2 regions of the Clostridium gasigenes genome follow, and region 1 is predicted to be linked to the other one. Evidence: predicted binding sites of a transcription regulator. Region 1 holds the regulator's gene; the other holds the start of a gene.
What was found. The regulator HrcA, encoded in region 1, represses chaperone genes, less so after heat shock. The targets are predictions, from matches to a motif close to TGTTAGCACTCNNNNNNNNNGAGTGCTAACA.

Region 1 (16,977 bases):
TTACTCTAATTTCTATCCAAGTTCCTTGCATTTAAATCAATCCTTTCTTTACATCCTTTGACTAATTCTATATTTTACACTTATGTAAAGATTGTGTCTAGTATTATGTTAATTAACCTTAGGCATCATAAAATAAATAATACACCAGTATCCTTGATTTTGGGTCTATTATTTATTTTACAATGCCTTATTAAAAAAGCACTGAAATTTAATTAATTTCAGTGCTTTAAGAGCTGTTAAAATTCTATTTAGCTAACTTTATAGCTTCTAATATTTTTTCATAATTAGGTTCATTAGTTACTTCTTCAAGATATTCTACAAATGTTACCTTATCTTCAGAATCTACAACAAATGATGCTCTTGTTAATAACCCTAACTCTTTAATATATGTTCCTGTAGCTTCTCCAAAATTTCTATCTTTATAATCAGATAGAATCTTAACATCCTCTACCCCCGCATCTCCACACCATCTTGCTTGTGCAAAGGGTAAATCCATTGATATTGTATAACAACTTGCACCTTTTATGTTACCTATCTCCAAATTGAATTTTTTAACTTCCATATCACATACACCAGTATCTATTGATGGTACTGATAAAAACACTCTAACTCCACTTGTATCCTTTAATGTAAATGGACTTAAATCATTAGCTGATACCGTAAAAGCCCTCATTTTTTCCCCAACCGAAACAGTATTACCTTCTAGTGTTAGAGGGTTACCCTTAAACTTAATTTTTTTCATTTTTTATTCCTCCTTCATATATTTATTTCATTAATATTAATCATTCCAAAAAACATTAATTATTATACTTAGATTATACCCCTTAACAATCTCCTTGTAAATGATAATTATTATCATTTATTATATGAATATATTTTTTATACTAAATACTTCTTAACTATTGCTTCGAATTTTGTTTCTCTATTAATTATAAACTCAGTAAATGTTATATTTTCTTCCTTAATCAACAAAGCTAGTTCATATAAAAATCTAGGTATTTCTGTGTTTATTAGGTCACCATAAACTTTTCCAAGCCTTGCATCGTATGCTTTGCATTCTCCACCTATATGAAGTTCAAAACATTCTTCTACTTTATCATTAACTCTTTTCTTTTTACCAGTAAACCCTATTCCTGCTATTTGATGAACTCCACATGAATTTCCACATCCCGATATATATACTTTTGGTAATATATCTTCATTAAAATTTTTATCTTTAAAGTACTCAATAATACTATTTAAAACACCTTGGCTATTACATAATCCAATTTGACATGTAGGTGTTCCTATGCAAGCTATGCTTTGCTCTAAGTTAGTTTCCCCTCCCATTCCGTGTGTAAGTTTAAGAAGACCCTCTGCTTCTTTTCCATTTAAGTTTCTAAACCAAACACCTTCAGTCATTGACAACCTTATTTCAGCATCATCACAATTTTCTAATTCATCTAATATAATATCTAATTGCTGTAATGTTAATTGACCACCTATTGGATGAAGGTAAACACTATATAAGCCTTCTTGCTTTTGTCTATATAACCTTGGATGTTTAGTATTTATTATTATTCCCTCTTTATTATAAACTTTAGCTTCTAGTTTCAAGTCAAAGCCACCATTAGCTTTAACTTCACTTACGTGCTTTTTATAGCACTTCAAGAACTCTTCTTTACCCATTCTTTCTAAAATATATCTAACACGAGCCTTATTCTTATTTTCATAATCTCCTTCTGCCTTAAACATAGAAATCATACCCTCAACATAATACAAAATATCATTTGATTCTATAAGTTCGTCTAACATAACCGCAAGTTTAGGATTTCTACCTAACCCACCACCTAAATAAACTTTAAAATATTCCTTCCCATCTTTATTTACTGCTAAGAAACCTAAATCTTGAACACTGCAATGCGCACCATCTTCTTCACTACTTGAGAATGATACTTTTAACTTTCTTGGTAGTTTATAAGTATATATCTCCTCCATAAAATAATTACCTACAGCTAATGCATATGGTGTAATATCAAAAGCTTCATCCCTATCTACTCCTGATAATGGTGATATAGCAACATTCCTTGGAAAGTTACCGCCAGATCCCCTTGTATAAATGTCTAATTCTAAAGCTTCTTTCATAATGTCACAAATTGGATCTATATCCAGCCCATGTAACTGAATAGCTTGACGTGTTGTAAAATGCATTCCACCTAAATTATACTTTTCTGTTATATCCCTAATTAATCTCATTTCACGAATATCTGTCATTCCTGAAGGTATTCTAAATCTTATCATAAATTTTTCCCCACCACGTTGAGCATATACCCCCATTCCACCTGAATCATGTTTAAATTGCATCATATTTATTTCTTTATTAATAAATCTATGTCCTACTTCTCTAAACTCTTCTATTTCACCTAATAAGATTTCTTTTAACTTAGTCATGTTATCACTCCTAAAAATATTTTCTTCTATTTTTAATTATATCACTAAAAAATATACTTACTTATTGGAAATATCTATATCGCTCATACCTATTTACCTATTTACTTTCTTTGGAACTTAGTTTTTAATATATCTTGTTAAACTTATTTACAGAAAAATAAAGAGCTCAGGAAAATCCTGAGCTCTTTATTGTTTATTATTTTTTATTAAATAAGTCTTTTATGCCCTTTTTATGAGCCACTTCATCAAAACTTTCTCCCGATGCTTCTATAAGCATTTTTAAGGCTTCTCTTTGTTTTTCATTAAGAGTTTTAGGGATATCAACTATTACTTTAACGTATTGATCCCCTCTACCTGTTGAGTTAACTCTTGGAATACCTTTATTCTTTAATCTGAATAATGTTCCTGATTGAGTACCTTGAGGTATAGTATATTTAACATCTCCATCAACAGTTGAAACTGTAATTTCAGTTCCAAGTGCAGCTTTTGCCATAGAAATATGTGTATCTATATAAACATCTACACCTTTTCTAGTAAACTTCTTTGACGGAGTTACATTTATTCTAATATATAAATCCCCTACAGGACCCCCATTAGTTCCATGTTCACCTTCGCCTCTAAGTGGCATTACATTTCCAGTATCAACACCTGCCGGTATATTAACACTAATTTTTCTATTTTTTCTAGTTTTCCCTCTACCGCTACATGATGGACAAGGTGTTTCTACAATTTTACCTTTTCCAGCACATTTGTCACAAGTTGAAGTGCTTGCAAAACTTCCAAGAGGTGTTTGTCTTTGAACTCTAACTTGCCCACTTCCATTACATGAAGGACATGTTTTAGCTGTTGTACCAGCCTTAGCTCCTGATCCACTACAATATTCACAGTTTTCACTTCTATTAATTGAAACATCCTTTTTAACTCCAAAAACAGCTTCTTCAAAAGTTAAAGTAACGCTATATTCAACATCAGCTCCTCTAGCCGGACCATTAGCTCTTCTGCCTCCGCCTCCGCCTCCAAAGAAACTTTCGAAAATATCACCAAACCCGCCCATATCTGAGAATCCACCAGCTCCACCGCCGCCAAATCCTGGGTCTCCATCAACTGTTCCAAATTGATCATATCTAGATTTCTTTTCTGGGTCTGAAAGAACTTGATATGCCTCATTTACTTCTTTAAATTTTGCTTCAGCTACGTCATTTCCCTGATTTTTATCAGGATGATACTTCATAGCTTGCTTTCTAAAAGCCTTTTTAATTTCATCTTCACTAGCGCCTTTTTGAATTTCAAGGCTTGCATAGTAATCTTTATTTGCCATGTATATTTTCACCGCCTAGATAATTTTGTTCTTTAAGGAGTTTCTTTAAAATAACAGTCCAAGGTTCCATGTACATTGACTAGTTATTTTTTACTATACCTTATAAAAGGGAAGACATCTAAGGTCTTCCCTTTTTTATTATAATCCATTATAACATATAGTTACTACTATTTATCTTCTTTAACTTCAAAATCTGCATCAACTACATTATCATCATGAGGTGCTCCTGCATTTGCTCCACCCATATTGTTTGGATCAAATCCTTCAGCTCCTGGTTGTGCTCCTGCATCTGCATACATTTTAGAAGATATAGCATAGAATTCTTGATTTAATGCTTCTATTGCTGCTTTTATAGCTTCTACGTCTTCTCCATCTTTAACTTCATTAAGTGCCGCTACTTTTTCATTTACCTTAGCTTTATCTTCTTCTGAAACTTTTTCTCCAAGTTCAGTTAAAGTTTTTTCTGTTTGGTAAATAACTTGTTCTGCATTATTCTTAACATCTATTTTTTCTTTTCTCTTTCCATCTTCTTCAGCAAACTTAGCTGCTTCATTAACTGCATTTTCTACTTCTGCATCGCTTAAGTTAGTTGAAGATGTAATTGTAACATTGGCTTCTTTACCACTTGCTTTATCTGTTGCTGATACCTTAACAATACCATTAGCATCTATATCAAATGTAACTTCTATTTGAGGTTCTCCTCTTCTTGCTGATAAAATTCCTGAAAGAGTAAATCTTCCTAAAGCCTTATTATCTGCAGCCATTTGTCTTTCACCTTGAACTATATTAATTTCAACTGATGTTTGACCATCTGCTGCTGTTGAGAATGTTTGACTCTTTTTAGCTGGAATAGTTGTATTTCTTTCTATTAAAGCAGTAGCAACTCCACCTAAAGTTTCGATTCCAAGTGTTAGAGGCGTAACATCTAATAATAATACATCCTTAACTTCTCCTGTTAACACACCTGCTTGAATAGCAGCTCCCATAGCAACACATTCATCTGGGTTAACGCCCTTTGAAGGTTCTTTTCCTGTAAAGTTCTTAACTGCTTCTACAACAGCTGGTATTCTTGTTGATCCTCCAACTAATACTATCTTTTGGATATCTCCAATTGATAATTTAGCATCACTTAATGCTTTCTTCATTGGTTCTATTGATCTTTGAACTAAGTCATGAGTAAGTTCATTGAACTTAGCTCTTGTAAGGTTCATATCAATATGCTTTGGACCAGTTGCATCAGCTGTGATGAATGGTAAGTTAATGTTTGTTTGTGTTGATGATGATAATTCAATTTTAGCTTTTTCAGCAGCTTCTTTTAATCTTTGAAGAGCCATTTTATCTTGTCTTAAATCAACTCCATATTCATTCTTGAAAGTATCAGCAATATAATTCATTACTTTCTCATCAAAGTCATCTCCACCAAGTTTTGTGTCTCCGTTTGTTGATAGAACTTCAAATATTCCATCTCCAAGTTCAAGAATTGATACGTCGAAAGTACCACCACCTAAGTCATAAACAAATATCTTTTGGTTTGTATCCATTTTATCTAAACCATAAGCTAAAGCTGCAGCTGTTGGTTCGTTTATTATTCTTAAAACTTCAAGCCCTGCTATTTTACCAGCATCTTTTGTTGCTTGTCTTTCAGCATCATTGAAGTAAGCTGGAACTGTTATAACTGCTTGAGTTACAGTTTCGCCTAAGTAAGCTTCTGCATCTATTTTAATTTTTTGTAATACCATTGATGATATTTCTTGTGGTGAATGTGATTTTCCATCTATATCTACTTTGTAGTTTGTTCCCATATGTCTCTTTATTGATATTATTGTCTTATCTGGATTAGTTATTGATTGTCTCTTAGCTACTTGACCTACTAATCTTTCTCCATTTGCTTGGAATGAAACTACTGAAGGAGTAGTTCTAGCGCCTTCTGCATTAGTGATTACTACTGGTTCTCCACCTTCCATTACTGCTACACATGAATTTGTTGTTCCTAAATCAATTCCTATAATTTTTCCCATTTTTTTGTTCCTCCTAAATTTTTTATACTTATTAGCTTTTTATATTTATATTTGTCAAATTAATAACTATTTTATTAATTTGCAACTTTAACCATTGTATGTCGTAATACTTTATCGCCTTTTTTGTATCCTTTTTGGAATACTTCAGCAACTACATTTTCCCCTAATTCTTCATCTTGAATATGCATAACTGCTTGGTGAAGATTTGGATCAAATTGTCCTGTTGTATCTATTTCATTAACACCTAACTTTTCAAATGAAGTATTAACACCTTTAATAGTCATTTCTATACCTTTTTTAAGGTCTTCTATATTTCCTTCTACACTTAATGCTCTTTCTAAATTATCAATTACAGGTAATATTTCCTTTAATACATCTACGCAAGCATCTGTATATATACCTTCTTTTTCTTTAATTGTTCTTTTTCTGTAATTTTCATATTCTGCACTAACTCTAAGTAATCTTTCTTTTAGTGCTTCATTTTCATTAGAAAGTCTTTTATTTTTATCTTTAAATTTCATAAGTGTTTTTAGAGGGTTTTCTTTTTCTTCCTCTTCTCCCTTTTCATTAGGATTTTCTTCTGAAACTTCATCTGTTGATTCTTCATTTTCTAAATTTTCCACGTCCTCAGTCTCAACTTGTTCAGCTTCAACTTCTTCGGCTTCAACTTTTTCTATTATATCTTCTTCAACTTCTCTTTTTTGTTCCATTTAACTACACCTCATTTTATTTTATTCTATACGTTGGTTCGTAATACTTTTATTTAATTCTTTCATAACTTGAGCCATAATTGCTATAACTTTAGAATAATTAATTCTTCTAGGTCCTATAAGTCCAATAGTTCCAATTGCATTTCCACCTAGAGAATATTCTGCTGAAATAATTGAACATTCCTTTGCTCCAGGAAAAAAGTTCTCATCCCCAATTTTAACACTTATATCACCCGATTGTTCTAAAAGTTCAATTACACAGTCTTTATTATTTAAAAGAGAAATTATCTCCTTAGCTTTATCTATATTGTTGTACTCTGGATAATTAAATATATTAGTAGTTCCTTCTACTAATATATCTGTACTCTCCGATTGACTCAACGTTTCATATAAAGCTGGTAACATACCATTAAATATTTCATCATATCCTGTTAATTCAATTTTTAGACTGTTAATTACTTCTAAATTTATTTCTTCTATTGTCAAATTTTTAAGTCTTATTTGTAAAACTTCATTTATTCTTTGAAATTCACTTTGTTCTGGCATTTCAACTACTCTTATTCTATTATTTTTAATTAAACCACTTTGTGTAACAACTACTAAAACCAAATTATGGTTATCTATCTTAAGTAATTGTATAGATTTTATATAGCTTTTTCTAACTGAAGGAGTTTGTACTATACAAGTTAAATTTGTAAGTTCAGAAAGTAATGTACTTGCTTGTTTTACAATTTTATCAACTTCATACAATGCGGAGTTTATAATGTATTCCTTTATCCTTAACTCCTCTTGAAGAGTTAAAGGGTCAACTTCCATTAAACTATCTACATACAATCTGTAGCCCTTACTTGAAGGAATTCTACCTGCTGATGTATGAGGTTGTTCTAAATAACCTAACTCTTCTAGGTCAGCCATTTCATTTCTGATTGTAGCTGAGCCAACTCCTAAGTCGTATTTTTTTGCTAATGTTCTCGAGCCCACAGGCTCTCCTGTGCTGATATAGTCATTAATGATAGCCTGAAGCACTTTTATTTTTCTTTCATCAATAGCCATGACATCACCTCTATCTGTTAGCACTCATTCAAGTCGAGTGCTAATGACTATATTACTAATATATTATTCTTTAGGATTTTTGTCAATTTAAAATGCCATTAAATTTTATTAAATAACATCATTTAATTTAAATAAATGCTATTTACTTCACTTTTCTAATAATTACTCCATTTTCCTAAATATTAAATTCAAAAAATTATTTATCTAATATAAACTCACTCATTACTTTATTAGATAACTCAATTCCCTTTTCTGTTAGAAACACCTTATTGTTTTTCTCTCCCATTAAACAACACAATATATTTTTATCAATTATATCTTTATATATACTTGTTATATTAATTCCAAATCTAGCTTTAAATTCATTTTTATCTATTCCCTCTAAAAGCCTAAGTCCCATAAACATAAATTCTTCTATATTATCTTCCTTAGAATTTTGTCTTCTTTCTTCTTCTACACTACTTTTTAAACTTATATTCTCTATATATTTTTTTATATTATTTATATTTTTAAATCTATAGTTATCCATAAATGAACTAGATGAAGATCCAACTCCTAGATATGGCATACATCTCCAATAAACTTTATTATGTTCACATTCGTATCCTTCTTTTGAATAATTAGATATTTCATATTGATTATATCCATATTCCTTTAAAACACCTTTTGTAATTTCATACATTTCTCTTTCATCATCTTCTGATGGTAATATTAATTTATCTTCATTCCACATTTTGTAGAAACATGTTCCCTCTTCTATTATTAAACTATATGCAGAAATATGCTCTGGATTTATTTTAGCTATAGTTTCCAAAGTTTCTCTCCACTGCGAAACCTTCTGATGTGGAAGTCCAAACATCAAATCTATATTTATATTCTTAAATCCAATTTTTCTAGCTAATTTAAAATTCTTTTCAAATTGTTTAAATGTATGTATTCTACCAATATCTTTAAGAAGTCCATCTTGAACTGCTTGAAGCCCCATACTTATTCTATTTACTCCACCTTCAAACATAGCAATTAATTTTTCAGCTTCTAAAGTTCCAGGATTACACTCCATAGAAAACTCCATATTTTCCATTAAGTTAAGTCTAGATATACAGTTTAAAACTTTTCTTATTTGATGAGTTTCTAAATAAGACGGAGTTCCACCACCTATAAATATACTTTTTATTAAATATCCACTAGCTTTTTCTTCAATTTCAGTGCATAAAGCCTCTACGTAATCCTCCATTAAACTTTCTAAGGCTGCATAGGATGGGAAATCACAATAAAAACACTTCTGTTTACAAAATGGTACATGCACATATAATGATATCTCTTTATTTTCTTTTATTATATTCATTTGTTCAGCTCTCTTCCTAATTCATCTTTTAATTAGCTTTATATTGCTATTAAAAAAATAAGGCATTTTATTCAATGCCTTATTTAACAGAATTAATTTATTATTTACTTTTATATTACCAAATAAAATTGGAATTACCCATAATATTTTTCTAATAGTTTGTAAATATTTTTAGCATAGTTATTTTATTTATAATATCTTTAACCTAAATATTAAATTCGAATATATTATTTGTATAATTATTTTGTATAAGGGAGTTTTAACATTGAAGACATTTAAAATTTTATCCTTTGATGGTGGTGGAATTAAAGGCGCCTTATCTGCACGAATTTTGAAAAGAATTTGCGAAAAATTTCCGAATCTTTTAGATGAAGTTGATTTATTTGCAGGCACTTCAACCGGTTCTTTAATTGCACTTTCCTTAGCTTATGGTAAAACTGCCAATTTTGTTGATGATTTATATAGCTATAGCAATACAAAGAAAATTTTTTCACCAAGTCAATATAACATATTTAAACCCAAGTACAGTAATTACAACTTAAGCCAACTTTTATTAGATTATTTTCCTGAAGATTTATTAATTAAAGATTTAAAGAAATATGTTTTCGTACCATCCTTTAATGTTAAGGGATTTACTAAAGATAGCTTTGAAGTTGTTTTCTTTAATAATCTTTGTAATAACTCAACTTATAATTCTAGAGTTATAGATGTAGCACTTTCGACTTCTGCTGCTCCTACCTACTTCCCTTCTCATAATAATTTTATAGATGGTGGGGTAGTTGCAAATAGTCCTACTGCTGCTGCTGTTTTTAGCGCTATGAATTGCTTTAGCACTCTATCATCTGGAAATGATTTTAGACTTTTATCCATAGGTACAGGCGATAGTCCTGATACAATTATAGGTGATACTTCAAAATGGGGTGCCGCTCAATGGGCATTTCACCCTTTTGCAAAAATGAAATCACCTTTTCTATCCTTAGTTATGGATGGAAGTAGCTATTTAGAAGATATCTATTGCAAAGAATTTTTAAAAACTAATTATTTTAGAATAAATCCTAAAGTTTCAAAGTTTATAGCAATGGATAAGCCCCAGTTTGTCCCCTTTTTAAAAAACTTAGGAACTGAAGTTGACTTAACAGAAACTTATAAATTTATAGAAACTATTTTTCTTAATTAATTATTTATTTTATGATGCCTTAGTCATCTAATGAATTATAATTTAAAAGAGCCAGATGCCCCTAAGGTAATCTGACTCTTTTAAAACGCTTATAAAGATTCTACTAACTCATATAAAACATATAGTATTAAAATATTGTTTACTTTTGAATTTTCTAAATACTAATCTACTTTAAGGATAGACATAAATGCTTCTTGTGGTATTTCAACTGATCCCACTTGTCTCATTCTCTTCTTTCCTTCTTTTTGTTTATTTAGAAGTTTCTTCTTTCTTGATATATCTCCACCATAACATTTAGCTAAAACATCTTTTCTCATTGCTTTTACTGTTTCTCTAGCTATTATCTTAGTTCCTATGGCAGCTTGAATTGGCACTTCAAACATTTGTTTTGGAATAATTGCCTTTAATTTTTCTGTTATTGATTTACCCTTTGCATATGCTCTTTCAGCTGGCACTATCATAGATAATGCATCTACTACATCTCCATTTAACATAAGGTCTAACTTAACAAGTTCTGTTTTTATATATCCCTTGAAGTCATAATCAAGAGATGCATAACCTCTAGTTCTTGATTTTAACGTATCAAAGAAATCATAAATAATTTCATTTAACGGAATATCATATTTAATTGAAACTCTAGTTTCTTCTAAGTATGTTATTCCAATAAATATTCCTCTTCTTTCTTGACAAAGTTCCATTACTGCACCAACGTATTCTGTTGGTGATATAATTGTACCCGTTACAACTGGTTCTTCCATATAATCTATTTCAGTTGCGGCTGGAAGATTTGTTGGGTTTGTTAATTTAATTTCTTCACCTTTTACTGTAATAACTTTATAAATAACTGATGGCGCAGTTGTGATTATATCTAAGTTAAATTCTCTTTCTACTCTTTCTTGAATAATTTCCATATGAAGTAGTCCTAAGAATCCACATCTAAATCCAAATCCTAAAGCTATTGATGTCTCCGGCTCAAAATTTAATGCTGCATCATTTATTTGCAATCTTTCTAAAGCATCTTTTAACTCCTGATATTTTGCTCCATCTACTGGATAAATACCTGAGTAAACCATTGGTATAGCAGGTTTATACCCTTCCATTGCTACCTCTGCTGGTCTATCTGCTTCAGTTATTGTATCTCCAACTCTTGCATCTCTTACATTTTTAATTGATGCTGCTATGTATCCAACGTCTCCGGCTCTTAATTCTGATATTGGTAATAACTTAGGAGTAAATATTCCTACCTCTGTTACTTCGCAAATCTTGTTTGTTGCCATTAACTTAATCTTTGTTCCAGGTTTTACAACACCATCAAATACTCTTACATATGAAACTACACCTTTATAGCTATCATAACATGAGTCAAATATTAGCGCCTTAAGTGGAGCTTCTTCATCACCGTTAGGTGCTGGTATCTTTTCTACAATTGTTTCTAACACATCTTGTATATTTAAACCTGTTTTTGCAGATATCATAGGTGCATCTCCAGCTTCAATTCCTATTACATCTTCAATTTCTTGTTTAACTTCATCTGGCCTTGCTGATTGCAAATCAACTTTATTTATTACTGGTGCTATTTCCAAATTATTATTTAATGCTAAATAACAGTTTGCTAGTGTTTGCGCTTGAACTCCTTGAGTTGCATCAACTACTAAAACAGCTCCCTCGCAGGCTGCTAAACTTCTTGAAACTTCATAAGTAAAATCTACGTGTCCTGGAGTATCTATAAGATTTAATATATATTCTTCTCCGTCAGCTCTTTTATAAACAAGTCTAGCTGCTTGAGACTTAATAGTAATTCCTCTTTCTCTTTCAATTTCCATATTATCTAGAACTTGTTCTTCCATTTCTCTTTTTGTTAAAGTTCCAGTTAACTCTAATAATCTATCTGCAAGAGTTGACTTGCCGTGATCTATATGTGCTACTATTGAAAAATTTCTAATATTATCTTGTCTATTTTTTTCCATATATTTAAACTGCTAACCCTTATGTTAAGTTAAAGCAGTTACTTCACCCCCATTATAATTAAATCAGCTAATTATATCATAGAAAGCTTATTATGTGTCAATAATAAAAGTATTTTAAAATACTTTTATTATTAACTTTCTAAATTTACTATCTGTACAGTACAACTTAGCAATATTAAAATGCCTAATTTTGTGAATCTTCCTGTTTTGTACTTTCCTCTACTGGTGCATTCTTCTGGTCAATAATAGACTCTTTATCTTTATCTTTATCAGTTTCTAAATTTTCTTCACCCTTAGTTTCTTCATTTCCTTGTTCTTCTATACTATTTTTATTTTTCCCTCTACTTTTTATAAAATCATCTACTTTTGAATCTAGTTCCTTATTTGTATTTTCTTTTTCTGTATTATTTTTATTTATATCTTTTATTTTATTATCAATTTTAGCTTTACCACTTAAAAATGCACTTTCAATTTTTGTTCCTGCAGTTATAACTACTTTTATAAATGGATTTTCTTTTTTTAAACGAAGTTCCTTCTCTTTAATTCTTATTGACGCGTCCTCTTCCCCTTCACCTGTATAAATTTTAACCTCTGCATTATCTTTAATAAATTCTGTGAAGTCTTCTCCAAATTCTTCACTAACTAATGCATAATTATCTTCAGTATTCCCAATAGGAGATAGAGCCTTAGTATTTATTATATTTATTCTAATAAACCCTACTATTCCTAATAAAATTATAATAAACATTGATATAGCAAACTTCTTATTAAACATAAATGAGCACTCCCTATAGTTTTATCTATAAGAGTGCTCATTTTAATAAACTTCTATTCAATTTATTAATATTAAAATAAATAATCCTTTTAGACAGCTAAAAAACAATTCAATATTTTCATGTGTATTGGCTTGTTTTTATTTCTCTTATTCTGAACCATTTAAGTACTCTGCTAAAATTCTTGCTATATATTTACCTGTAAGCTTTGCTTCTTGAGCTGCATTTTTATGGGAACCAACTTCTATAATCATACTGCCTTCACAAAATCCTTGATTAAATCCATTTATTCCACCTAATCCTTCAAATATCTTAGTTGGCTTTATAAGTTCTGGGAACAATTTACTGCCTATGCCATATAACGCATCTACAGTTTTTTGATTTGCATCATAAGTTGGAACATTTTGAGATGTTACAAACATAAACTTAGCTAGACTCTGATCATTTAAAGTTGTCGTTACTAGACTCTTATTTTCTACCGAATCTCTATGCAAATCAATTACAATTTTAAATTTTCCATATTCATTTAAATATTTTTGTAACCCCTCGCGAGATCTATCATAAGCATCGTTATATGATACACTATAATTTGTTTTATCATGAACAACAGAGATTCCATAACCTTCTTCTAGTTCTTTAGCTAATACATCTCCAACCCCAACTACATTAGCATCAGAATTATTTGTTTGAGCTACTCCTGATTCAGCATACTGCTCCATTGTATGGGTATGATAAATAAATATTTCTGGTTTAGCTGAATTTAATGTTTTCTTAAGGCTTGGATTATAAGCCTTACTAACATCATTTAACTCTGCAATTTCTTCGGGGGTTAATTTAGCTATAGTATTTTCATTTACCTTAAATTTTTCAAAGCCTCTATTATGATCTCTTACTTCTGGATTGTTTATTGTAGCCTCACTAAAATAACTTACTTCATTTCCTATAATTCCAATTAAATTAATATTGGATAATCCTAATGCTTCTGCAACTACACCTTTTACTGATAACTTATTTTCTGCATATGCCTCATCTTTATACACCTGTGTTTTAACCATTGGCATACTTAAATTTAACATTTGAACATATGCATACCCCCCTCGTTCACTATTAGAATTTACAACTCCTACAGCTCTAGCTAAAAATATTATTACAAAACCTATAATTAAAAAGTATCCTAAATTTAAAGACGGTAACCTTCCTAAACTCTTTACTCTAACACTCCTTTTTAAAGGACTTATATTATTTCCCTTTTTAAAACCTATCATAGTAGCTCCTCCCTTATCCCTTAGAGAGCTTCAAAAACATTATTCTCTTTCAGCTCCCTTATATGTATATGGTAAGAGTTACATAATTATTAACACTTTTTTATTATTTTTTTTATTATTTTTTATGGATAACAGCCTATTTATGTTAGGGATCTAATTCATAAATTTATTTATATCTTCCATATCTAAATTCGGTTGTATAGCCATATTTATTCCGTTAGCAATTATTTTAGCTAATGAATTTACAATTGTATCTATATCTTTTGGAGTAACCATCAAATCTCCAATAAATGGATTTAACACTTCTTTTATTAATGCACTTTTTTCATTTTTATCAATAGACTTTAGCATATTATAAAATTCTTTACCTTCTTCTGCTTTCCCTATTAATTCATCCAAAAGTAAATCTATAGTATCATTTGCCATAGTTGCAGCATCAACAACTGTAGGAACTCCAATTGCAATAACCTTAACACCTAGAGTTTCTTCATTTATTTTCATTCTATGATTTCCAACTCCAGCTCCTGGAGAAATCCCAGTATCTCCTATTTGAATAGTTCTGTTAACTCTTTCAAGTTTTCTAGATCCTAATGCATCTACGCATATTACTAAATCTGGTTTTATTTTATTAACTAATGATTTTATAACTTCACCTGTTTCGATTCCTGTTATTCCAAGAACCCCTGGTGCTATTGTACATACAGATCTTACTGAATCATCTATAACATCTGGCATAACCTCTTTTAAATGTCTTGTAACCATTATTTTTTCTGACACCTTAGGTCCAAGAGCATCTGGAGTTACATTCCAATTACCAAGGCCAACCACTAAAACTGTTTTTTCATCTGGCATACTAACCATTCTTTTTAAAACATTCGAAACTACATAGGATACCTTATCCATAGACTCTCCATCGTAGTGTGTATATTCTGGGAAATCTATAGTTATGTAATTACCTTTTGGCTTACCAATTTTTTCACCAGCCTCATCAGTTTCTATTGTTACCGTAGATATTTTTATCTCTCCGTCTTTTTCTTCTTCTACAATAACCCCATCAATTTCACTTTTATTATCTCTTTTATACATTTCTCTAGCTTCTATTGCCAAATCTGTTCTTACGTTTATCATATAATACCTCCCTATTTTTATTTAAATCATTTTCTTGAAAAACGACAAATTAAATACCTCTGCTTTATTATTTTGCCTTAATGTTTAAATTTAATACTTGAAATACTAGACTTTCAATGATATAATATGGTATGTTAAAAACGAACTCGGTCACAGTTTTCCCCAAAGCTGTGAAGAGGCAACAAATAACCTAAGGGGGGTGAATTACAGATGGCAAATATTCAATCATCAAAGAAGAGAATAAAGGTTACAGAAACTAAAACTGCTCAAAACAGAATGATTAAATCAGCGTTAAAAACTACTATAAAGAAGTTTGAAACTGCTCTTGAATCAAACAGCAAAGACGAAGCTACAGTTTTATTAGTTAAAGTTGTTAAAGCTTTAGACATGGCTGCTCAAAAAGGAGTGGCTCATAAAAACATGGTTGCTAGAAAGAAGTCAAGATTAACTGCAAAGTTTAACGCTATGGCTTAATAAAATAAAAGCCGGTCTATTTAGACCGGCTATTATTTTTCTCAAAATTAACATAATTAAAAATATGGCACCCTTAAAAAAATATTAAAATCCGTCTTGGATTATTATTTCCTTAAGAATGCCTATGAATTTAAATTTTATTATTTATTTACCATAAATGTTTTAAAAAGCATTAATTCCATTTCAGTTTGCTTATCTATGCTACTAGATTTAATTTTCCTTTCAGTCTCTAAACAAATTTTCATTAATTGTTGTAATTGTTTAATGGAAAACCTGTTACATTGTGCCATTGTTTTTTCACAAACATAAGGATGCAATTTAAGGTATGATACTATTTGATCTAATTTTTTACCATTTAACATTAATACTTTAACTTCATATAATCTTTTAAAATGATTTTCTATGGATACTATTATAAGCATATGTTGATCTGCTTTAAATAAAAGTTCATCCATTAAATCAATTGCATTCTCTATTTTCTTTTGAGCTATAAAATCAACTAAATCAAAAATATCATCTTCACTTTTGTTTGGTATTAATTTATCTATATCGTTTTTTTGAATTTCTCTACCATAGGTATAATTTATTAACTTATCTACTTCTCTTTTTATAATATCAAAATTATTTTGAACCTTCTCTGAAAAATATCTTAATTCATTTTTACCAATTTCTTTTCCTTGATTTTTAAATACTTCTTCAACTTTTTTATAATACTTATCTTTTTTAAGTTTTTCACTGTGCACTATTTTGCAATTTTTACCTAAAGTGATTAATTTCCTATTTTTTTTTGGTGTCTCTCTTTTATCATTAAAAAGATAATACATAATAAGCACTGTATAGCTTGGCATATCCTTTAAATATGTTGACATCTCTCCATAGGTTTTCTTATCAGTTGAATCTGTTTTATCTTTCAAAAAATTTGCTCTATAAACTAAAACAACTTTCTTTTCTCCCATAAAAGGTATTGTTTCACAAGCATTCATTATTTCATCAAATGTAGTTGTTGATCCATCTAATTTAATATAATTTAAATCTTCAAAACCGGGTTCTACGACTTTACTCTTTATTAATTCTATACCTTCTTTTATTAATTGCTCATCTAAACCACAAAATATATATGAATTATCAATTACGCCTTTTTTAATTTCATTTTCTAAATTTTCAATATTAATCAAGATAATCCACCTTTCTTTACTATATCCTCAAAAATAACGCATTAAATATAAACCTATTATTTTTAAAAACCTCTAATCTAATGGTACAACTTCATCCTTTAATATAATAATTTCATTAAAGTCGCCCTTGCTAAAATCTATTAT
Region 2 (16,977 bases), 1.2 Mb from region 1:
CATTTATCAGATGCAGGTTTTTATGATTTAATAGATATTTGCAAAAAGCCATTTATAGCAACTCATTCAAATGCAAGAGTTATAACAAATCATTCAAGAAATTTAACTGATGATATGATAGTAAAGCTTGCAAATAAAGGTGGAGTTATGGGATTAAACTTTTGCGGAGCATTTCTTGGGAAAAAAGAAATTCCTACAATTGAAGATATGATTTTACATCTTAAACATACAAAAAATATTGGTGGAATAGATATTTTAGCTTTAGGAACAGATTTTGATGGAATAGAAAATGAAGTTGAAATTGATAATATAGGAGAAATAGGAAAGCTTTCTTATGCTTTAAATAAAAATGGATTTAATGATGATGAAATAGAAAAAATATTTTTTGGCAATGTAAAAAGAGTAATGAAAGAATGTTTAAAATAATATTAATTGATAATAATTTTGAAATAGTAAAGATAGTGAGGTAAATGAAAAAATGGGAAGCTTAAGAGGAAAAGTAGCATTAGTAACAGGCGCATCAAGAGGAATAGGTAAAGCAATTGCATTAGAATTAAGCAGGGATGGCGCTTCTGTAATAATAAATTATTCAAAGGATGATAATGGAGCAGAATTAACATTAGTAGAAATAATTGCAAATGGTGGCTCTGCAAAATTATTGAAGGGTGATATATCTTCGTTTGAAAAGTCAAAAATAATAATTGATGAAGCAATAAAAATGTTTGGTAAAATAGACATTTTAGTTAATAATGCAGGAATATCACAAATAGGATTATTTATGGATTCATCAGAAGAGGATATAGATGCTATTATAGGAACTAATCTTTTAGGTGCAATGTATTTAAGTAAACATGTGCTTCCTCATATGATTAGTAAAGGGTGTGGAAATATAGTTAATATATCTTCAATGTGGGGGGAAGTTGGAGCTTCATGTGAAGTTTTATACTCTGCAAGTAAAGGTGGCTTAAACTTGTTTACAAAGGCTCTTGCAAAGGAAGTAGCACTATCTGGAGTTAGGGTAAATGCAATAGCACCAGGAGTTATAGAAACTGAAATGAATAGTTTTTTAGGCGAAGAAGAAAGGAAAGCTTTAGAAGAGGAAATACCAATGGGTAGATTTGGTGATGCAAAAGAAATAGGAAAAGCAGTATCATTTTTATGTGATGATAATTGTAAATACTTAACAGGACAAATTATAAGAATAGATGGTGGAATGATTTAAGACATGTTTATATGTTGAATTTTTGAATATGACTAAGGAGGATGAAAAATGTATAAGGCGATTATTTTTGATTTAGATGGTACATTATTAGACACGTTAGAGGATCTTGCAAATGCTTGTAATTATGCTCTTAAAGAGTGTGGACTTAGCACTTATGAGGTTAATAAATACAAGAAATTTGTTGGGGATGGAAGATATAAATTAATAGAGAGAATAATTCCAAAACAAGATTATACGGAGGACCTATTTAATAAGGTATTAAAATTATATGATGATTATTACTTAGAACATATGGTTGATGAAACAAAACCTTATGAAGGTATTTGTGAACTTTTAGATGAATTAAGAGGATTAGGAATTAAACTGGCAGTAGTTTCAAATAAGCCACATGAGTTTACAATAGAAATGGTTAAAAATTATTTTAATAATAAAATAGATATCGTCTTTGGGCAAAGAAAAAATTATCAAGTTAAACCAAATCCAGAAACTATTTTTGAAGTAATGAATGAGTTTAAATTAGAAAAAGAAGAGTGCGTTTATGTAGGGGACTCAAATGTAGATATGCAAACCGCTAAGAATGCCGAAGTTAAATCTATAGGAGTATCATGGGGGTTTAGAGGCAGAAAAGAGTTAGAACAATCAGGCGCAAATATTGTTGTTGATACAGTAGAAGAACTAAGAAGTGTACTTATCAATTAATAAGTTTACAAATATAAAAAGAATAAAAAACAGATGATCTGGTGCTGGGTATTAGGAGTTTGAAAGAAAATAAAACAGAATTTGACTAGTTATTTTTTTGAAGTCACATTAATTGTGCTTATAATAGGAAATAAGAGGGAAATTATATGTTGACATCAATTTTAAAATGGGTATATAATAATTATTATTAGCACTCTTAATGGTAGAGTGACAAAAAAGAAAATAGTTTTTAATGGGAAAGGAGAAGGTTAATTTGGAAACAAAACAATTTAAAGCAGAATCTAGAAGACTTCTAGACCTTATGATTAACTCAATTTATACACACAGGGAAATTTTTATGAGGGAGATTATTTCTAATGCTAGTGATGCAATTGATAAAAGTTATTATAAAGCATTAGTAGATGATTCTTTAACATTTGAAAAAGATAATTATTTTATAAAAATAACAATGGATAAAGAAAATAGAACATTAAAGATTTCAGATACTGGAATAGGAATGACTAAGGAAGAACTTGATGATAATCTTGGAGTTATAGCAAAAAGTGGGTCATTACAATTTAAAAAAGATAATGAGGCTAAAGATGGTCATGACATAATAGGTCAATTTGGGGTTGGGTTCTATTCATCATTTTTAGTAGCTGATGAAGTTACTGTAATAAGTAAATCAGCTGATAGTAATGAAGCTTACATGTGGGAATCTAAAGGGGTAGAAGGTTATACAATAAATCCTTGCGAAAAAGATTCTATTGGTACAGAAATAATACTTAAGTTAAAAGAAAATACAGAAGATGAAAATTATGATGAATATTTAGATGAGTACAAACTAAAAGCACTTATAAAGAAATATTCTGATTTTATTAGATATCCAATTAAAATGGATATAACTAAGAGCGAATTAAAAGAAGGAACAGAAAATGAATATGATGAGCATATAGAAGAGCAAGTTGTTAATAGTATGGTTCCTATATGGAGAAAAAATAAAAGAGAACTTACTAAAGAGGATTATGAAAATTTCTATAACGAAAAACATTATGGTTTTGATAAGCCTTTAAGTCATGTTCATATAAGTGTTGATGGAGCAGTAAGTTATAATGCAGTTTTATACATTCCAGAAAAAACGCCATACGACTTTTATACTAAGGAATATGAAAAAGGTTTAGAACTATATTCAAGTGGTGTTATGATAATGGATAAGTGTTCTGATTTATTGCCAGACTATTTTGGATTTGTTAGAGGTGTTGTAGATTCGGAAGATTTATCATTAAATATATCAAGAGAAATATTACAACATGATAGACAATTGAAGCTTATTGCTAAGAATGTAAAAACAAAGATAAAGAATGAATTAGAAAATATGTTAAAGAATGATAGAGAGAACTATGAAAAATTCTATGAGTCTTTTGGAAGAACATTAAAATATGGTGTGTACAATGAATATGGCGCTAATAAAGATATTCTAAAAGACTTATTAATGTTCCATTCTTCAAAAGAAGGAAAAATGATAACTTTAGCTGAATATATAGAAAGAATGCCAGAAGATCAAAAGTATATTTATTATGCGGCTGGTGAATCAGTTGAAAGAATTAAAAAGATGCCACAAACAGAGAGTGTCTTAGATAAAGGATACGAAATACTTTACTTTACTGATGATATAGATGAATTTGCAATAAGAATTCTAATGAATTATAAAGAAAAAGAATTTAAATCTGTATCAAGTAGTGACTTAGGTATAGAAGCAAATGAAAATGAAAATACATCTGAAGCTGATAATAAGGAAAATGAAGAATTGTTTAAAGCTATGAAAGATATATTAAGTAATAAAGTGAAAAATGTAAAAGCATCAAAGCGATTAAAAAATCATGCTGTATGTTTATCAAATGAAGGGGAGCTTTCAATTGAAATGGAAAAGATTCTAAAAGCTATGCCAAATAACGAAGCTGCAAAGGCGGATAAGGTTTTAGAAATAAACGTAAATCATGAAGTGTTTAAATCGCTAAAAGCTGCTTATGAAAATGATAAAGATAAGCTAAACATTTTTACAGATTTATTATATAATCAAGCATTACTTATAGAAGGATTAACTATAGAAGATCCAATGGAGTTTGCAAATAATATGTGTAAATTAATGATGTAATTAAAATAGAATTATAAAATATCTAATATAGAAAACGGTGATAAGGATTAAACTTTATCATCGTTTTTTTTATTGTTATTGATTTATAGAACAGGGATATTATATACATTTAATAACATAATTACCTTAATATATTACAATGTTTAACTTGATAGGGTATAATAAAAGAACGAAGTAGGGAACTGTAGTTAGAAAGTAAAAATAATATATAAAAAAATAATAGAGTATAATTGTAGATTAAGACGAAAAAATTATTGTTTATATATAACGGGAGGAGTAGAGATGCTAAGGGTAATACAGATTTCAAGCGACATTGCAGATATTGTTCACAATATACAGAAAAAATCATTTGAACCATTGCTTGATAGATATCATGACTATGATGTGAATCCTGCGATGGAAAGCGTTGAGGTAATTAAAGCGAAGATTGATAGAGCCAATACCACAGCATATATTTTTCAACTGAATGACATTAATGTTGGCTGGGTTAGAGTAATGGAATTTGGGGAAATGACATATAAAATTTCGGCTTTATCTGTTCTTCCAGAGTACCAAAATAGAGGAATTGCAAAAGAAGCATTAAAACAAATAGAAAGTTATTATCCAAATGCAAGCAAATGGATTTTGGATACAATATTTCAGGAAAAGGGCAACTGTCACCTATATGAAAAATTGGGTTATGTAAAAGTCGGTGAGCTAAGATTTATAAATGAAAGAATGACACTTGTTAATTATGTAAAAATATGCAATTAATTATTTTTTGTAAATATTTTAGGAGAAGGACCCCTAGGGAGTAAGATAGTTGTCGTAGTAAATAAAAAATTAAGAGAGAATTTAGAAAAATTAAAAAGGGGGTGTTGATATGATTGGATTATCGAGAAAATGTGTAAAATTAATTCCATATGATTCTTGTTGGAAAGAGGAATATATTAAAGAAGAAAAAGTATTGCGTTCAATAATGGGAGAGTACCTTTTCAATATTCAACATGTTGGGAGCACATCTATAGAAAGTCTTGATTCTAAACCTATTATAGATATTGCAGTAGGCGTTGAGTCTTTAAGTGTTGTAGATAACTTTAGGAGTTTGTTAGAAAGTGTAGGTTATGAATATAGAGATAATGCTGGTGTTGATGGAAGACTCTTTTTTTCTAAAGGGAGTGAAGAAAGAAGAACACACTACTTACATATAGAAGTATATGGTTCAAACATATGGAAAAACCATATTTATTTCAGAAAGTATCTTAAAAAATATGATGAATATATAGATGAATACTCAAAGTTAAAAAATGAATTAGCAATAAAACACGAAAATGATAGAGCTAAATACACAAATGGAAAGAATAAGTTTATTACTATGATATTAGAAAAAGCAAAAAAAGAATTTGATAATAATTAAAATCTACTTATTAAACGCTAAAAAGAGTATAAAATGAAGGGGGATAAAAGATGGCAACTAAATTGATTATAATAGAGGGTTTACCAGGGGTGGAAAAATCAACAACAGCTGAAAAAGTATATGATATTTTTAAAGATAGGGAGAAAATTTATGAGATTTATAGAATGTAAATCAGAAGAAATAGTTAAAGGGATATTTCTAGGTAGATTAGTTTATTTAATTGGGTATATATTAATATTTTCAGGACAAAGTTCCACTTCACCATCACTCGCTGGGCATTATATAGCAGTTGCTTTATTGCTTATTGGAACACTTTTTAGACCAATAGCAGACTCAATATTATATATAATTAGTTGTTTTAATTGCTCAGCAGTTAAATCGGTTTTTAATGCGATAGTTTCACTATCTAAAATATCTAATAAATTCTTATCAATTTCTAGCATAGTTTTTTGTGAAAAAGTAATTAACGGTAAAAATCTAATAATATAGTGTTTAAAGACAATGTAAAATAATATGGTGCAATTTTTATAGAGGTTGAGTAGAAATCATATCGACACAAATGTGATTTAACACGAAGTAAGGAATATTAGTTAAGGTGGTGAATAAGTAAATGATTTCTTCATATACAGATTATGGTAGTCTGCTTAAAAGCATAAATCAGTTATATAAAGTTGATGTTGTTAAGGTCAAGCTACATAGGGATATGATCGGGCGTGTATATTTATTTCAAAGCAATAATAAAAAGTATGTACTAAAATTATATCGTAGCTCAAAGTGCGGTGACGCTTTTCAGACAATTGATATTCTGCAATACTTAAGAGAAAATGGTTATCCGGCAATCTCAATCGTGCCTACAAAAAATGATAAAATGAGTGTTTATCTAGATACCCCGGAAGGTCGTTGTGTCGGAATATTATTTGATTTTGTTGAAGGTAAAGAGCCTGATAGAAAAATTGAAATCGAGAATATTGGCTTGCAAATTGGCTGGCTTCATAGGTTGATGGGAAAATATCCGTATAAACTTATTATTAGAACTAAAAGTGATTATATTGACGATTATATCTCCATTATGAGAGAAGTGAACTATATTCCGGAGCGCATTATAGAACTTGAAAAATATGGGGATGAATTATGGAACCGCATAGGGATACTGCCTAGAGGGTTTTGCCATGGTGATTTACATGTTGGGAATATGTTGCAAACAGAAGCTAGTGAATATGTTTTGCTTGATTTTGATGATGCATCAGGAGATTTCCCCATTATGGATGTAGCCTATTTAAGTGATGACACAAATTTTAATAACTTTAGCGAGGAATCATATGATAAAACAACTCGTTTATTTGACCGGTTTTATAAGGGGTATATTAAAGAACAGACAATAAGTGCTGCTGAAATCAATGCTATCTATGACTTTGTTGCAATTAGACACTATCAAATAATTGCTAGGATTGTACGTTGCCAAGGATTTCAAAGTATCGACCAAAAGGATATGGATAAGCAATATGAATGGTTATTGCATTGGAAAAATCTTTGCGAAATGAAAAGACATTATTAAGATGATGAACATATTTATCAGTTAATGTAATGGACAATATTCTTGTTCACCTAACATATATTTCCTTGTCTTTAAGTACAATTGCAAGTTCTTTTATATTGTATTTTTAAACTCAGCAGGAAAATTAATTGATAAAGACCATAAAAAGAACTCTAAGCAAATATAATATAAATTAGCCTCCAGTCGTTGGATGTTAGTTGTAGTGTGGTAAAAAAAAGAGGTGGGATAATATGTTATTTGCATCCGTATGGGGCGTAATAAACATTGCTTTATTAGGATTAGGAGTATATACATTAATACTTTTAATAAAAGCTTTAAAAATTTACATTGAAAATAATTCCTAGTATAAACAAATGGACTATAATCTTATTAAGCGAAACAACACCAGTAATTCTTGTTATGAATTACTGATATTGTGTTTAATTAGCAGATTATATTTCATGGTTTGTATCTTTATAAATATACCGTAAATAAATCTTTATTATTAATTTTAATTACTTCATCTTTATATTCTTTATCGGCATTAAAGTTAAATATTAATAGATACCCCTCATCTACACTGTGAATATCTAAATAATCATAAAGTTGCTGAATTCCTTTTTTGTGATAGCTTTCTCCGCGCCATATCTTTAGTTCTATAATATATTTGAAGTTATTATAGGTAACAACTATATCTAAGCGTTTTTCTTCAGAAATTTGAACTTCTTTAAAATCAAAACCCACACCATTAATTATAGGTTTCAAGAATGCTAAAAATAATGTTCTTCCATTGTGTTCTAAGAATTTCAAATCTTTAGTAGAGTATTGTTCCTTCATAAATTGTTGAAACTTCAAAAGAACTTTATTCATATCTAATCCACCATTTAATAGCAGAAAGTTATTTCTGAAATTATAATTAATAATATTAGAAGTAGTATTTTCAAGTTTAGATGAAAAATAATCATATATTATTTGTTCGTAAACTCTATTGCTCATTTTTATAATAGTATTCTCTTCTTTAAAGATTCCGTATAAATAACCTAGTGCAATTAAGGGATTATTTATATTAAATATTTTCATTTCTCCATTAAAAATAATATCAAAAATATAATCTGCATTTAACCATGTAATGTTTTTTAGGTACACATACACCAGTAGTGTTGAAATACTTTTCCATAGGTTTCTCATTTTAACTAGATGACTTTAAAATTTTTCTGATAATTTTATTATATCTAACTAAATTATTTAAAACAACTTTAAAACCAATATTAGAATAAACTATTTTAATGAAATAGTTATTAATATTTCTAGAGAATAACTTAAAATATTATAATGATTGCACCTATTTTAATTTTATAGTGAAAATATTTGACAATCAAAGCATGTTTTGTATAATTATATATAATAAACAAAGGATTTAGGAGGAATTATGATAAAGAAAAATAAAATAAAAATAGCTATAATATCATTAATAATACTATTTGTAGGTATAACATATATTGTTGGGAAGATGGTTTATGATGGGTCTATAGGATCTAAACCAGAAGTTTCAGTGCAAGCAATGGCAGAATATTATGAATCTAACGAGGACAAGCTCCTAGAAAAACTGGCTAATTATAAACAGGAAAAGAAACTTATTAAAAGTGAAAAAAACGGATATGATATTGAAGTTTTAAATATAAAATCAAATAAAGAAACAAATAATTCGATGATAGTTGTTCATGGAATTGAGAGAAATTATCATGATGTATTAAATACAGCATTTAACTACTTAGAAAATGGTTATAATGTAGTAGTATATAATCAAAGACAAACTGGAAATACTGGTGGAGACAATTACACTTTTGGATTATATGAAAGATTTGATTTAGATTCAGTTGTGGATTATACAGCAGAAAGTTATAAAGATGGACTTCTTGGGGTTCATGGATTTTCAATGGGGGCGGCAACTGCAACTATGCATACAGAATTAAATGAAGAAAAGAAAAATGTTGATTTTTACATATTAGATGCACCATATCATACAATGAAAAGTGGAATAGAAATGGGTATAAAAAGAAAAGATATACCTTTACTACCTGTTGAGTATGCAACTTTTGCAGGGAGTGTTTATGCAAAGATAAAGTGTGGGTTTTCATATAATGATGTTAAACCATTTGAATCAGTAAAAAACATAACAACTCCAATAATGTTAATACATGGAAGTGAAGATGATTACACATCAGTAGCTGGAAGCAAAATTATATATGATACAATACCTCATAATAAAAAGGAGTTATGGATTATAGATGGATTAAAGCATTGTGAGGCTGATGATATAATTGAAGAGGAGTATTTTGAAAGAATATATAAATTTATAAGGGAAAAAATTAAGAACTAAAGCATATTAAATAAATATAATTTCTTAATAAACCTATTATGAATAAAAAAGCCTATATAATTGTGAAATCTCATATTAATGTTATAATAAAGAGACAGTATAAATTTTAAAATAATTAAATTAGAATACTAAATAACAAGTTATAGAGTGTTTTAGAAAGAAAGGATATAAAAATATGGGAAAAATTTTAGTTTTTGCAGAGAAACCAAGTGTAGGGAGAGAACTTGCTAAGGTTTTAAATTGTAATCAAAACAAGGGAAGTTATATAGAAGGAAGTAAATATGTAGTAACATGGGCACTTGGGCACTTAGTTGGGCTTCAAGACCCTGAAGACTATGATGTAAAATATAAAAAGTGGAGCATGGAAACTCTTCCAATGATTCCAAAGCCAATGAAACTTACAGTACTTAAAAAAACATCTAAACAATTTTATGAAGTTAAGAAATTAATGCTAAGATCTGACATAGACGAAATAATAATTGCAACTGATGCAGGGCGTGAAGGTGAACTTGTAGCTAGATGGACAATAGAAAAAGCTGGAGTTCGTAAACCAATAAAAAGATTATGGATATCATCACAAACTAATAAGGCTATTTTAGATGGGTTTAAAAACCTAAGACCTGGTAGTGAATATGTTAATCTTTATAAAGCGGCTGTATGTAGAGCAGAAGCCGATTGGGTTGTTGGGCTTAATGTAACAAGAGCATTAACTTGTAAATATAACGCACAATTATCAGCAGGTAGAGTTCAATCTCCAACACTTGCTATGATAGTTCAAAGAGAAGAAGACATTAAAAGCTTTAAACCTAAAAATTATTATACAATTACAGCTAAAAACAATAATGTTTCACTTCAATGGGTAAATAATAATAACACTCAAAGTATTTTTGAAGAAAGCACAGCTAATAATATTTTAACTAAGGTTAAAGGAAGAGATGCAAAAGTAGTTAGTGTTACAGAAAGTCTTAAGAAAAAATTATCACCAGCTCTTTATGATTTAACAGAACTTCAAAGAGATGGTAATAAAATTTGGGGATATTCTGCAAAACAAACTCTTTCAATTATGCAAAGACTTTATGAAAACCATAAGGTACTTACATACCCAAGAACAGATTCAAGATATATTACAACTGATGTAGTAGCTACATTGCCAGATAGGTTAAAAGCAATATCAATAGGGGCTTATAGAGCTGCTGCAACTCAAATATTAAATGGTAGAATTGTAGCAAATAAAAGTTTTGTGGATAATAGTAGAGTATCAGATCATCACGCTATAATTCCAACAGAAGAAAGACCAAATTTAACTAACCTTAGCACTGAAGAAAAGCATATTTATGACTTAGTAATTAAAAGATTCTTAAGCGTAATGATGCCTCCTTTTGAATATTTACAAACAAACATAGAAACTGAGATAAATGGTGAAAAGTTTGTAGCTAAAGGAAAAGTTATAAAGTCTAAGGGTTGGAAAGCAGCTTATGATAGAGAAGATATGGAAGATGGTCCTAGTGAAGACGGGTTAAAGGATCAAGTCCTTCCATTATTAAAGAAGGGTGATACGCTGAAAATTAATTCAGTAGATTCAAATAAACTTCAAACAAAAGCACCAGCTAGATTTAATGAAGGAACTCTTTTATCTGCAATGGAAAACCCTCAAAAGTTTATATCTGTAGATAAAGATTCAGCAAGAACTCTTGGAGCAACAGGTGGGCTTGGAACAGTTGCAACTAGAGCAGACATAATTGAAAAACTATTTAACTCATTCTCATTAGAAAAGAAGGGTAAAGAAATAGTTCCAACAGCAAAGGCAAAACAACTTATGGAACTTGTTCCAAGTGAACTTAAATCACCATTACTAACTGCAAAGTGGGAAGGTGACTTAGAAGATATAAGTAAAGGACGCAAGGATGCAGAAAAGTTCTTAGTAGATATGAGAAACTATGCAACTGCATTAGTACAGAATGTTAAAGTTAATGGAAACAAGTTTGTTCATGAGAATATTACAGGTAAGAAATGTCCTAGTTGTGGAAAATATATGTTAGAAGTTAAAAATAAAATTGGTGTAATGAATGTATGCCAAGATAGAGAATGTGGACATAGAGAAGGGGTAAGCAGAACTACAAATGCTAGATGCCCAGAATGTAAAAAGAAGTTAGAACTTAGAGGGCATGGAGACGGTCAAATATATGTTTGTCCAGGAACTAGCTGTAACTTTAGAGAAAAAGCAGTTCAATTTAACAAAAGATTTAGTAATACGGGTAAAGTTGATAAGAGAGAAGTAAGTAACTACATGAATAAGATGAAAAAGGAAGCTGAAGAGGGGCTAGATAACCCATTTGCAGCATTACTTGGGAATATGAAATTTGATAATAAATAAAGAAAGTGAGATATAAATTATGGATGGAACAAATAGATCAAATATAAAAATTGGCGGGAAAGTTTTAGTTGTACAAAAGCAAGATCAACGTAGTGGGAAATTAACAGAGGGACTAGTTAAAAGAATACTTACAAATTCAGCAAACCATCATCATGGCTGCAAAGTTATGCTTGAAGATGGAATTGTAGGAAGAGTGCAAAAGATATTATAAAATATTATAAAATAAAATGTTGGTATAATTTATCAACATTTTATTTTTTTTTAGCTTTATAACGTAATAATGTTTTTCTATAAGGTAGAAAATAATAAAAAAATATAATTAATTTTCAAAAAAATAGAAATAATTTACAAATAATGAGTATAATATATGTATAGGGTTCTTTTAAAATGTACATGATACTTTTTACTGTTATTTTTTTCAGTTCCCTAATAAAATATATCATGAGATACGGAGGAATAAAATGGTGAATATAAACAATACTAAGATTGTTATATGTAGTAAATGTGGAACTGAGAATGTTGTAGATGATAATAATAAATTTATATTATGTACACAATGTAAATCTATAAAAAAAATAAAAGATAGCAAAATTGAATGTTATTAGTGCTAGGATAAGAAGCTCTCTTAACATGAAAAATAAAAAAAAGTAGTAGATTAAATAAAATCCACTGCTTTTTTTATTATTTATTCACAATCACTAGAGTCACCTTTACTTAGAGTAAAACTAAAATCTACACCTGAATTTGTATTTTTAATAGTATAAGCACTTTTATGTAGATTTAGAATTCTTTCAACAATTGATAGTCCAAGCCCTGTGCTATTATCGGTTCTTTTTCTCGATTTATCAATTCTATAGAATTTAGAATAAATATTTTCAAGTTCGTCATTAGGAATTGATGCCCCTGTATTCTCAATAGAAATTAGAAAATCAGAATTTTTATCAATTACAGATATAATAACTGTTTCTCCACTTGGAGTATATTTTAAAGTGTTTGTAAAAAGATTAGTTAACACCTGATCAAGTTGAAAAATATCACCGTTCACATAAGCATATGGAATAGTATAATTAAAAACTACTTTAATTTCTTTTTCTTTAAAATTAAGAGTGTGTTTATTTATAATTTTATTAATAAGTCTTAATATATTAAAGTTTTCAATATTAAGTTCAATAGTTCCTGATTCTAATTTAGAAAGCTCTAGCATATCTGAAACAAGTTTACTCATTTTATGAGATTCATCAATAATTGTTTCTATATATAAATCTAAATCTTTTCCAGAAACAATACCATCTTTTATTCCTTCCGCATAGCCCTCTATAATTCCAATTGGAGTTTTTAATTCATGGGATACCCCAGCAACAAAATCTTTTCTAAGGTTCTCAAGTTTTCTTTCTTTATCAATATCATCCTCAAGTTTTTTGTTTTTATTTTTTAAATCTGTAAGGGCATCTTTAAGATTAGAGGATAAAAAGTTTAATGTTTTACCAAGATATCCTATTTCATCTTCAGAATTAACTTCACACTTGGCACTAAAATCCATAGAAGACATTTTTATTGCTACCTTGTTAATTTTAAGAAGAGGCTTCGAAATAAGATTAGCATATAGATAGGCTAAAAAAATTCCTAGAAGTAGAAATCCAAAAATTAAATATTTATAAAAATCTCTAATTACAAGAGCCGCTTCTTCTATTGGTTGAGTAGGGGATACTGAAATAATTAATGAATCATTATCCTGGGATAATGACATAGGAGCTATTACTCCTATTTTTTTATTGTCACTACCAGCATTTTTAAATACTGTAGTTTTTGTTTTGTTAGAAGATAATACCTCATTAATTAAAGCCTTATTGGATAAAAGTTCGCTACAGAAAGCTGTAAGTGTTTTAGCATCTTCATTTTGATTATCTCCACCAGCTATATAAATACCGTTTGTAGAGAAAATAGCTATTTTTGAGTTATTTCTATGTTCGTAGTCAGTTAAGGCTTTACTTAAGCTAATATTATCAGATATTTGATATGCATAAAGGGTTCTGAAATTATTCACTTCATGAACTAGTTGATTAGTCTTTTTTGAGAAATAAAACCTTTCAAAGAATAATAATTGAAATAATATTGATGATACAATAAGAGTAAGAATTAGTCCGAAAGTAATTGTGAATATTTTTTTAGAAATACTTTTACTCATTATTGCCCTCGAATCTATAACCACTACCACGAACTGTAATAATATAAGAAGATTTTTCCTTAAGTTTTTCTCTTAATCTCTTTATATTAGTATCAACTGTTCTAATATCTCCATAATAATCGATTCCCCATACTTTATCTAAAATGATATCACGTGATAAAGCTATACCTTTATTATCAGAAAGGTAGGTTAATAGCTCGAATTCTTTAGGGGATAGGTTAATTATTTCATTGTTTATTTTCACCTCATGAGATAGTTTATTTATAGTTAAACCGTTAAAGTCATTTGTAATTGAAACTTTATCTTCAGAAGTTCTCTTAAGCAGTGCTTTAACTTTAGCAATAAGTACTTTGGGTGAGAAGGGTTTAGTGATATAGTCATCTGCACCAACTTCATAGCCAAAAAGTTTGTCGTCTTCCTCACTTTTGGCAGTTAATAAAATAATTGGCACATTAGAAACCTCTCTTATTGTTTGTAAAACTGTAATTCCATCAACTTTAGGCATCATTATATCAAGAAGTATTAAATCTACCTCATTTTCTTGAAAGGCCTTAAGACCTAAATCTCCATCCTCGGCTTCTATTATGTTAAATCCTTCTTTAGCAAAATAATCTCTAAGAAGAAATCTAATTCTAAGTTCATCTTCAATAATTAAAATATTTTTACTCATTATAGCCTCCGTTAATAATATGTATTTGAAATGTTACTTAAGCTTAGTATATTATAATATAATGTCAAATTGAAGACAAATATATTATTATACTTTATTTTAGTTAAATATATATGGTTTTTAGTATATAATGATAGTATAATAATAAGTCTAAAGAAAAATTAAAGGAATGGGTGTATATACATGTTAAAGTTAAATTTTGATGTCAAAAGACATTTTTTAGATAATGGATTGGAAGTATTAACTATAAAAAAGGATACTCAAATAGCGTCAGTAAATGTTGGTATTAGTGTAGGATCTTTATATGAAAATAAAGAAGAAAAAGGGATAGCACATTTTATTGAACATATGTTATTTAAAGGAACAAAAAAGAGAAGTTATGAAAAAATTAATGATGATTTAGAGCTTTTAGGGGGAGAGTACAATGCATATACTGATTATGCAGCCACTGTTTACACTATTAGCTGTTTAACAGAAGAAATTAAAAATGGAGTAGAAATTTTAAGCGATATGATAATAAACTCTGCCTTTATAGAAGATGAAGTAGAAAAAGAAAGAGGAGTTATTTTAGCTGAAATTAGGACGAGTAAGGATGATATTGAGGATTTAAGTTTTAAGAGAATTAATGAAGAAGCTTTTGAAAATAGTCCATTAAGATATGATGTTGCAGGTCTTGAAGGAAATGTAAAGACTTATAGTAAAAGTGATTTGGAAAAATTTTATAGTAAATATTATGTTCCAAATAACGCAGTAATAACAATAGTGTCATCTTTTGACCATGAAGAATCTTTACAAACAGTTTTAAAGTGGTTTAGCCCTTGGAAAAAAGGAGAAGATATTAAAAGAGATATTATAGAAGAAAAGAATATAGAGAAAATAGTAACAACAGAAAAAGCCAATATAGAGCAAAGTACAATAGTGTATCTATATACTTTCTATGACTTAGATAAAAAATATGAATTGCCTCTTAGGATATTAAATCATAGACTTGGAGAAAGTGCTAATTCGCTATTGTTTAGAGAGGTTAGAGAAAATAAGGGGTTAGCCTATGATATTTATACAAACTTAGATATGACTAAAAATGTTAAAACTTTATATATTTATACAGCAGTTGGAGAAGATGATGTGGATGGCGCATTACAAGCTATAGATGCAACTTTAGAAGGCATAAAAAATAGAAGTATACCTATTGGAGATAGAGATTTAACATTAATGAAAAAGGTTCATAAAACAGCAGTGATTTCTACTTTAGAAGATCCATCAGAATTATGTAACTATATACTTCACCAATCTTTAGAGGGAGAAGATATACATGAATTTGTAAAAGATATGGAGAGATTAAATAATTTAGATACTAATAAAATTTATGAAGTTTCCAAAGAGGTTTTAAAAAATCCTACAATTCATATATTAAAATCATCTTAAGGTGGCAATAATTATGGGTATAATAACAAAAATAGAAGCTCAAAAGAGAAATAAAGAAAGAGTTAATATTTATATTGATGAGGAATATGCATTTTCTTTAAGTGCAGAGATTGTTTATAAACAAGGTTTAGTAGCTAAAATGCAGGTAGATAGTGAAGCTTTAGGTAATCTCGCTGAAGAAGAAGGCTTTTTAAAATGTAAGGGTTCAGCCCTTAGAATAATTGAGAGAACTTATAAAACTGAAAAAGAAATAAGAGATAAACTACTTTTAAAAGAATTTGATATTAATTCAATTGAGAGAACGATAGAGTTTTTAAAAGAATATAATTTACTAAACGATGAAGACTATGTAAGAATGTATGTTAAAGATAAAATGAAAAATCAAGGGCAAAATAAAATAAAATATGCTCTTATACAAAAAGGTATTAGTGAAGAATTAATTAAAAAAGAAGTTTCTAAATTAAATGAGGATTCACAAAAAGAAATAGCTTATGACCTTGCAGTTAAAAAATATAATTTATTAACTAAAAGAGAAGATGATAAATATAAATTATCACAAAAAATCTATAGGTTTTTAACAGCTAAGGGATATGATTATGCTATTGTGGGAGAGGTTGTTAAAAAGGTTGTTAATTCAGAGGAACTATACTAAAATAAGAAATCTTCAAAAAAATATATACAAATAGTGTTTTTTAAAATATCAAATATATTTTAAAATGACTAAAGGAGAAGCTAATGAAGGGTAATTTATCATATGTTTTATGTTTTGCACTATTATTTATTGCAATTAGAGGAAGCGTAAAAGAATCATTAGAAGGGCGTAACTCAAAATATGCCTTAGATAGGTTAGTATATTATTTTGCGGTTTTTATAACATTTTTAATTATGATGTTGAGTCTAGATAAACTATATATTGGTATATTAAAAATTAGTAGTAATTATTTAAATATAGTAAATG

Region 2: the regulator HrcA is predicted to act here: its motif matches at 2,107-2,137, upstream of htpG (molecular chaperone HtpG).

What each region holds. Positions count from the first base shown of each region.
Region 1 is NZ_CP071376.1:121,616-138,592, forward strand. Features, by position in the region: gene prmA (50S ribosomal protein L11 methyltransferase) at 1-31, opposite strand, end outside; gene tpx (thiol peroxidase) at 245-742, opposite strand; gene J1C67_RS00590 (nitrite/sulfite reductase) at 880-2,430, opposite strand; gene dnaJ (molecular chaperone DnaJ) at 2,627-3,748, opposite strand; gene dnaK (molecular chaperone DnaK) at 3,916-5,766, opposite strand; gene grpE (nucleotide exchange factor GrpE) at 5,841-6,476, opposite strand; gene hrcA (heat-inducible transcriptional repressor HrcA) at 6,498-7,529, opposite strand; gene hemW (radical SAM family heme chaperone HemW) at 7,726-8,874, opposite strand; gene J1C67_RS00620 (patatin-like phospholipase family protein) at 9,140-10,051, shown strand; gene lepA (translation elongation factor 4) at 10,213-12,018, opposite strand; gene J1C67_RS00630 (hypothetical protein) at 12,203-12,793, opposite strand; gene J1C67_RS00635 (stage II sporulation protein P) at 12,941-14,056, opposite strand; gene gpr (GPR endopeptidase) at 14,210-15,184, opposite strand; gene rpsT (30S ribosomal protein S20) at 15,395-15,658, shown strand; gene holA (DNA polymerase III subunit delta) at 15,799-16,833, opposite strand; gene J1C67_RS00655 (ComEC/Rec2 family competence protein) at 16,906-16,977, opposite strand, start outside.
Region 2 is NZ_CP071376.1:3,004,205-3,021,181, forward strand. Features, by position in the region: gene J1C67_RS13990 (dipeptidase) at 1-426, shown strand, start outside; gene ymfI (elongation factor P 5-aminopentanone reductase) at 479-1,222, shown strand; gene J1C67_RS14000 (HAD family hydrolase) at 1,271-1,921, shown strand; gene htpG (molecular chaperone HtpG) at 2,175-4,055, shown strand; gene J1C67_RS14010 (GNAT family N-acetyltransferase) at 4,338-4,808, shown strand; gene J1C67_RS14015 (GrpB family protein) at 4,918-5,451, shown strand; gene J1C67_RS14020 (hypothetical protein) at 5,602-5,940, shown strand; gene J1C67_RS14025 (phosphotransferase enzyme family protein) at 6,062-7,006, shown strand; gene J1C67_RS14030 (GxxExxY protein) at 7,460-8,173, opposite strand; gene J1C67_RS14035 (alpha/beta hydrolase) at 8,415-9,365, shown strand; gene J1C67_RS14040 (DNA topoisomerase III) at 9,541-11,739, shown strand; gene J1C67_RS14045 (YwbE family protein) at 11,759-11,950, shown strand; gene J1C67_RS14050 (hypothetical protein) at 12,201-12,344, shown strand; gene J1C67_RS14055 (sensor histidine kinase) at 12,425-13,924, opposite strand; gene J1C67_RS14060 (response regulator transcription factor) at 13,917-14,594, opposite strand; gene J1C67_RS14065 (M16 family metallopeptidase) at 14,778-16,019, shown strand; gene recX (recombination regulator RecX) at 16,033-16,671, shown strand; gene J1C67_RS14075 (transglutaminase-like domain-containing protein) at 16,755-16,977, shown strand, end outside.